DNA from 2 places in the Carboxydocella thermautotrophica DSM 16521 genome. Region 2 is predicted to be linked to the other one. Evidence: riboswitches for the same ligand, from Rfam matches in the RefSeq annotation. Region 2 holds a riboswitch; the other holds the start of a gene.

Region 1 (3,658 bases), on a different contig from region 2:
TTCTACAACCCGGCACCCGGAGAAAAAGTTCCAGGGGTGAGAGCTACCGACCCGGCAGAGAAAAAGTATGAAGCCTTTGATTTGTTGATTCCTTACCTGAATGGTTTTATTGCTGATGCCGTGAAACAGGTCAACAGTGACCCCTATATGCCTCCTGTGGTGATTGTGGATGTGTTCAAGTCCCTGCAGGAGCTGGGGGTGGCCAAATATCTTGGCAAAGGAAAGGATCCCATTTATCAGGACTATAATAATGCTCATCTCTCCGATGCCGGGCACCAGGCAGTAGCTGAGGCACTGTTTAAAGCGCCGGTAAGTATCCGGCCGGGCAGGCCGCTGGCTCCTTCCCGGGTGGAGGAGTTTTCCCTGCCGACTAACGGGGCAGCAGTAAGTGCAGACCAGGGGCGCCTGGCAGTGGATTTCGGCAATGCCAGCTTGCCGGCCAATGCCTTGCTGTATGTTAAGACCTATGAAGAGCCTCCTTTTATCGTTAGGGGAGAATTGTTAAGTCCGGTTTATGATCTGGTTCTGTCCTTCAAGCCGCCACAAGCATTCAAAATTAGTTTGAAGCTAGATCAGAATAAAGTCAAGAATTGGAAAAATGTTTATGTTTTCGAATTTAAAGGCAATGGGCAAAAACTGAAAGTGCGGCAACAGAGCGCTGATACTACCAGGGGGACGATCACAGCAGTTGTTAAAAGGGGCGGTTTATATGGAGTAGTAGCTGTGAAAAACAGTTTCTCCGATACTGCTAAACACTGGGCCAGAGGGGAGATCGAAAAAATCGCCGGGTTGGCCGTAATCGATGGAGATGAGCAGGGATACTTCCGGCCAGAGCGGCCGGTTACCCGGGCAGAAGCGGCTAAAATGCTGGTGGAGGCTACAGGAGTAGAAGTTGAGGATAATACCGCTGCCACCTTTAGCGATGTACAAAGCTCAGCCTGGTATGCGTCCTATGTGGCAGCAGCAGCTAAAGCCGGACTGATGCAGGGGTATCAGGGCAAGTTTCGGCCAGGGGATAAGTTAACCCGGCAGGAGCTGGCAGTGATCCTGGAACGGGCTTATGGGAGCAAAATCAAGGGCGGAAATGGCGGTAAGCTGGAGAGCTACAGCGACCGGCAGCAGGTAGCCACCTGGGCGCAGGGAGCAGTGAACAAACTGGTGGAAGCCGGCATCCTGAAAGGACGGAAAAAAGATAAACTGGCTCCGGCAGGAGTGACGACAAGAGCTGAACTGGCAGCATTGCTGGCCAGATTGATGTCATAAGGGAAAAAGCGGTACCAGGCCGTAAGGCGAGGTACCGCTTTTGCAGTTTATCGGTATTCTTCCGCCCGGTGGTAGCGGTAGAACTGGCTGTAGGACATGGAGAAGTAGAGGGTTTGGGCACGAGGGATAAATCGGTTGCCCGCCAGGTAACCGGCATCCCAGGTAGGGTCCAGGGGTTGCCATTTGCCGTCCAGCAGGACTTCGGCCCAGGCGTGTTCGTACCAGATGCGGTCATAGGCTTGTCCAACCACGACTCGGGCAGGCAGGCTGGCAGCGCGCAGGAGAGCTACCGTCAGGTTGGCGTAGTCCAGACAGAGGCCCTTGCGGCTGGCCAGAGTGGCCAGGGCACCGGAACCGGGACCGTAAAGTTGCTGGCTGCTGAGGCGAGCAGCATCATAGGCGATGTTTCTGGTGACCCAGCGGTAGATATTATAGGCTTTTTGTCTGGCGCCAGCGTTTTTGCCAGCCAGATCCTGAGCCAGTTTACGCACAACGGGATGGTCGCTTTCCACGCCACTGCCAGGCAGGAGATAACGTCGGTCCGGCAAGTCGATAGCTTCCAGACGTGCTTCAGCCTCGATCTGGTAGAGGAAATTAGCACCGGCCGGGAGATAAACGGTCAGGTAATACTGGCCGCTGCCAAAGCGCAACCAGAAGGAACCATTGATAGCACCGTTACGAACCGGGAAGTAATAGGCGGCGCGGTCATCGCCGCGACGGATTTCCACCAGTACCTGTCCGGCAGGCAAGTTCTGACCCTGAATCAGCAATTGTCCCGGCTGGGCGGGATTGATTTTTACCTTCACCAATTCGGAAGTTAAGGGATCCAGCCACCTGACACCAGGCTGGGCAGCTGCCCAGGCCGGCACTGCGGCTATTAGCCAGAGCAGAAACAGGAGAATCAGACTCACGCTTCGCTTCCTCATAAAATATCGCCCCCAGCGGGAAGGGAAAGCCGGGGGCGCGTACAGTAAAGGGTGGGAAAGAAACAGCCTGCTTTCCACTGGAAAGCAGGCTGCTCAAAATGGCTATAGATGCCATTACCCTTTGCCATATGAGCAGCCTGGCAATCATAGTTCCCAACGGGAACCTTAGACCCATGGCTTTGCGCCCCAGGCTTTCGCCTGGTTTGCCCGTTGTCTTCTGTTCTTACCCAATATATTCGGGGTTAAATGGAAAAATCCTGCCTCTAGCAAGAAGTTCTAATTTAATAGAAAAATCGCCAATTTAACGACAGCGGAATATAATGCAACAAAAAGACAGAGGAGGCAAACCGGATGGAAGGCAAGAAGCGTTATATTCTCAAACTGGAAGAACGTTACTGGCGACGGCGGCGTGAAGGCTTACTGCGCTCTCTTTCCGGCAAGATAGTCCGCAGTTTTGAAACTATGCCTTATCTGGTAATTGAACTGAACCAGACTGAAGTTGAGCAGATACGGAACCTGCGCGGGGTAATGGAAGTTTTTGAAGATGAACAGGCCACCACCCAGGAACAGCAAATACCCTGGGGGGTGGCGGTGCTGGCAGGCCCGCAGGTGGCGAGCCAGCTGGGGGTCAATGGTTCAGGAGTAAGGGTAGGGGTGCTGGATACAGGAATTGATTTACAGCATCCTGATTTGAAGGTGGCCGGGGGGATTGCGCTGACAGGGGACAGCTTCCAGGATGATAATGGTCATGGCACCCATGTGGCCGGAATAATAGCGGCTCAGGACAATAGCCAAGGGGTAGTCGGGATTGCCCCGGGGGTCGAGTTGTTTGCCATCAAGGCCCTGAACAGTGCGGGGAGCGGCTGGTACAGTGATATAGCGGCTGGTCTGGAGTGGGCGATCAAAAACCGGCTGGATATAGTCAACCTGAGCCTGGGAGGAAAACAGAACAATCCCCTTTTGCGGTATGCGGTGAAAAGAGCAGCCAGAGCGGGAATCCTGCTAATGGCTGCGGCGGGCAATGCTGGGAACGAAGAAGGAAAAGGGGATACCGTTCTCTATCCGGCCAGGTATCCGGAAGTGATGGCCGTAGGAGCGATTGACCGTCAGTGGCAACGGGCTCCCTTTTCCAGCACTGGCCCGGCCCTGGATCTGGTAGCGCCGGGGGTGGAGATTCTCAGTACTATACCGGGGGGAGATTATAAGGTGATGAGCGGAACATCGATGGCCAGTCCCCATATCACCGGGCTGGCAGCCTTATTGAAATCCGCCTATCCCAGGCTGAAAGCGAAAGAGATCAGGCAACGGCTGACAGCTGGTGCAATTGATCTGGGCAGTAAAGGATGGGACAGCTGGTATGGCTATGGGCTGCCCACTGGTATCCAGGTTCTGGGCAAAAGAAAACCCCGCTAAGCGGGGTTTTCAGTTTGCGGCCAGCAATCTTTGCAGACCGGCCAGGGTGTCACTGA
Region 2 (3,658 bases):
GGCCGGGGTTGCCTTTGAAGCCAGTCTGGCTCTAGCCAAAGCCATAAAGCTCTTGCCGGAACTGACTTCCCGGCCGGAAGCAATCCAGAAGCTCTGTCAGACTATCAATGAGCTGGAAAGCCAGGGAGATAATATCTACCGCACCGGCCTGGCCCAGCTTTTTGCCCTGGATTGCAGTCCGTTGGAAATCATCAAGTGGAAAGACCTGTATGAATATATGGAAGAAATGCTGGACTTCTGTGATGATATGGCAGATTTATTAGAGGGAGTAGTGCTAAAATATGCTTAGTCTCACCGCTTTGGTCATTATCGTTGTTATCCTTGCTTTGTTGTTTGACTACTTAAATGGCTTCCATGATACCGCCAATGCTGTTGCCACTTCCATTGCCACCCGGGCCCTCAGCCCCCGGCAGGCAATTCTCCTGGCTGCCGCTTTTGATTTTCTAGGAGCGGTAACCCATACCGCTGTGGCAGCTACCATCGGAAAAGGAATTGTGGACCCAGCAGCCATAACCCAGACGGTTTTAATCGGCGCCCTCTCAGCTGCTATTTTCTGGAACCTGTTTACCTGGTACTATGGCATTCCCAGCAGTTCTTCCCATGCCCTCATCGGCGGCCTGGTAGGAGCTGCCGCTGCCCAGCACGGTTTTGCGCTCATCAAGTGGACAGGCCTGAGTAAAATCATCCTGTCCCTGATCTTATCCCCTATTCTGGGTCTGGTGGTGGGCTATCTGGTAATGGTGGGTTTTTTCTGGCTCTTCCGCTTTTCTCATCCCCATCAGACCAATAATGTTTTTCGTCGCTTACAGATCCTTTCAGCAGCGCTTACTGCCTATTCCCATGGCTCCAATGATGCCCAGAAGTCCATGGGCCTGATCACTATGGCTCTCGTCAGCGCCGGTATGATTGATACTTTTCATGTTCCCTTCTGGGTAGTAGTTGCCTGCGCCAGTGCCCTGGCCCTGGGTACCGCTACAGGGGGGAAAAAAATAATCCGCACCATGGGCGGGCGGATTTTTAAAATTGAACCCATAAATGGTTTTGCCTCGGATATTAGCTCTTCCCTGGTAATATTGCTGGCATCCCGCTTTGGCCTACCCGTCAGCACTACTCATGTAGTCGCTTCCGCACTCATGGGAGTGGGCACAGCCAAAAACTTTCGCGGGGTAAAATGGGGGGTGGCCCGACAGATTATTACCGCCTGGTTTCTCACTTTGCCAGCTACCAGCCTGATCGGAGCCGGGGTCTATCTAGCCCTGGAATTATTGCTCTGATAGCTCCCTGGCTGCGGCCAGGACAGCTTCGGCATGGCCGGCTACCTTGACTTTGCGCCAGATCTGTCGGATAACACCATCGGCATCGATCAGGAAAGTGGATCTTTCAATCCCCATGCTTTTCTTGCCATACATATTCTTTTCTTTTAATACCTCATACAACTGACATACTTCCCCGTTACTATCACTGAGCAGAGGAAACTTCAGACCCAGTTTGGCCGCAAATTTCTCATGACTGGCTATGGAATCCCGGCTTACTCCGAGAATAACGGTATTGATGGCAGCAAACTGCTCCATTCGGTCATTAAAATCGACCGCTTCATTGGTTCAACCAGGAGTATTGTCTTTAGGATAAAAATAAAGAACAACCTTTTTGCCAGCTAATTGGGATAAAGTGATTTCCTGTCCCCCGGTAGCGGGCAGGGTAAAATCAGGGGCCTTGAAGCCGATCTCTACCATATTCTCAACCTCCTCTGCTACTTATTTTCCCCATTGGAGCAGGATTTCCTGTTTTGTTGTCGAAAAAAATTTTTTAGAAAAACTTCTTAGGTCCCCCCCAAAAATGATTGCCTGTTCGTATAATATAGCGAAAAGGAAAAAGGCAAAACCATCGAAAGGTGGTGACGCAAAGCTAAAGGGGCTACCGCAACTCCGTTGCCAGGCCAGCCAGCTGCCCGAGTGCGAGGCGATTTACCTCCTGCTCTGGCAGGAGGTAAAATTTTGAGCATTAAAAGGAGGTATGTCTTATGACTATCAAACACAAATTCCTGGCCACTTTTGTTGCCGCAATCCTGGCTCTTGGTCCTGTTTCCGCTGTTTTTGCTGAAGGGGAAACCACTACTACCACTGATGCTACAACCCAGACCACTGTTACTTCCGACACCTATGGCAATACCACTACTACTACCCAGGTCAATCCTTTTGAGCAGCAGGTTCTGCAGGTAAAAGCGGTGCTGGTTAAGCTGCTGGACAATCCGACCGATACAGCACTCAAGGCTGAGCTGAACAAGCTGATCACCAGCAAAAAAGATATCCGGGTTCTGGCCCAGGCTATCAATAGTCTGAAAAAAGATGCAGTGGCTGATTTCAAGAAAACTAAAGACAGTAAGACCTATGTGAAACGCATTCACCGGATCAATGAGCTGGCCAGGATGCTGAAAAAGGAAATTGTCAAACGGGAAAATGAAATTAAGAAAGAACAGAAAAAAGACAAGCGGGAACTGGCTCAATTAAAAGCCCAGGAAAAGAAACTGAAACAGGAACTGAAAGCCAAAGCCAAAGCGGAAAAAGCCAAACGTAAAATCGCTGAATTACAAGCTAAAATCAAAAAGTTGGAAGCTGAACTGGCTGCCGCTACCTCAGCTTTGAATCAAACTGCTCAGGCTACTACAACTGTTAATGCCTCCATTACCCAGTAAAAATCCAAGCCGCAGGCAAAGCCTGCGGCTTTGTTATTTAACCTCCACCGGGCAATGCGTTTTACTGTTTCAACCTGGGATCCAGGGCGTCCCGCAAACCGTCTCCCAGCAGATTAAAGCCCAGTACATTCAGCATAATGGCAATCCCGGGGAATATGGCCACCCAGGGCGCTTTAAGCAAGAGATCCCGGGTATCGGCCAGCATCGCCCCCCATTCCGGTGTAGGTGGCTGAGCCCCCAGGCCCAGAAAGCTGAGGCCGGCGGCATCGAGAATAGCTGTACCGATGCCCAGGGTAGCTGTTACAATAATGGGCGCAATGCAGTTGGGCAAAATATGGCGGAAAATAATGCGAGCATCCCTGGCCCCGATAGCTTTGGCCGCCTCGATATATTCAGTGGCTTTCACCGCCAGAACAGTAGACCGTACCACCCGGGCAAAGGTTGGCACATTCACCAGTCCGATGGCCACCATGGCATTTTCCAGACTGGGCCCCAGCACTGCCATGATAGCGATTGCCAGCAGGACACTGGGAAATGCCAGCATTATATCAACAATACGCATCAGGATGGAATCCAGCCAGCCGCCATAATAGCCGCCCAGAGCCCCCATCAGGGTGCCTACTATCAAAGCAATGCCTACAGAAATAACCCCCACTTCAACAGAGATGCGGGCACCATAAACAATCCTGCTAAAAATATCCCGGCCCAGCTTGTCCGTTCCCAGCCAGTGCTTGCTGCTGGGTGGTTGCAAGCGCTCCTTCAAACTCCCATCATGAACGGGGTCATAAGGAGCGATGAGCGGGGCAGCCAGAGCAGTAAACAGCAAGATAGCCACAATCAGCGCACCCAGCAGGGCAACTTTATTCCGCTTTAGCCGACGCCAGGCGTCAGCCCATAGTCCTCCTTTGTTCTGGCTCATGGCGCTCCTCCTTAACTGTAACGAATGCGGGGATCAATATAGGTATA

Evidence for each region. A riboswitch is a leader RNA that binds a small molecule or an ion and turns the genes downstream of it on or off. The one in region 2 is predicted to bind cyclic di-GMP.
Region 1: linked by a shared signal. The riboswitch ahead of B5D20_RS00270 (transglutaminase-like domain-containing protein) and the one ahead of B5D20_RS08720 (hypothetical protein) in region 2 are both predicted to bind cyclic di-GMP.

The regions. Positions count from the first base shown of each region.
Region 1 is NZ_FUXM01000001.1:44,774-48,431, reverse strand. It holds gene B5D20_RS00275 (S-layer homology domain-containing protein) at 1-1,263, shown strand, start outside; gene B5D20_RS00270 (transglutaminase-like domain-containing protein) at 1,311-2,189, opposite strand; cyclic di-GMP riboswitch class I at 2,318-2,407, opposite strand; gene B5D20_RS00265 (S8 family peptidase) at 2,541-3,602, shown strand; gene B5D20_RS00260 (hypothetical protein) at 3,612-3,658, opposite strand, start outside.
Region 2 is NZ_FUXM01000022.1:11,634-15,291, forward strand. It holds gene B5D20_RS08705 (DUF47 domain-containing protein) at 1-289, shown strand, start outside; gene B5D20_RS08710 (inorganic phosphate transporter) at 282-1,274, shown strand; gene B5D20_RS08715 (peroxiredoxin) at 1,263-1,733, opposite strand; cyclic di-GMP riboswitch class I at 1,865-1,952, shown strand; gene B5D20_RS08720 (hypothetical protein) at 2,021-2,692, shown strand; gene nikC (nickel transporter permease) at 2,754-3,611, opposite strand; gene B5D20_RS08730 (ABC transporter permease) at 3,623-3,658, opposite strand, start outside.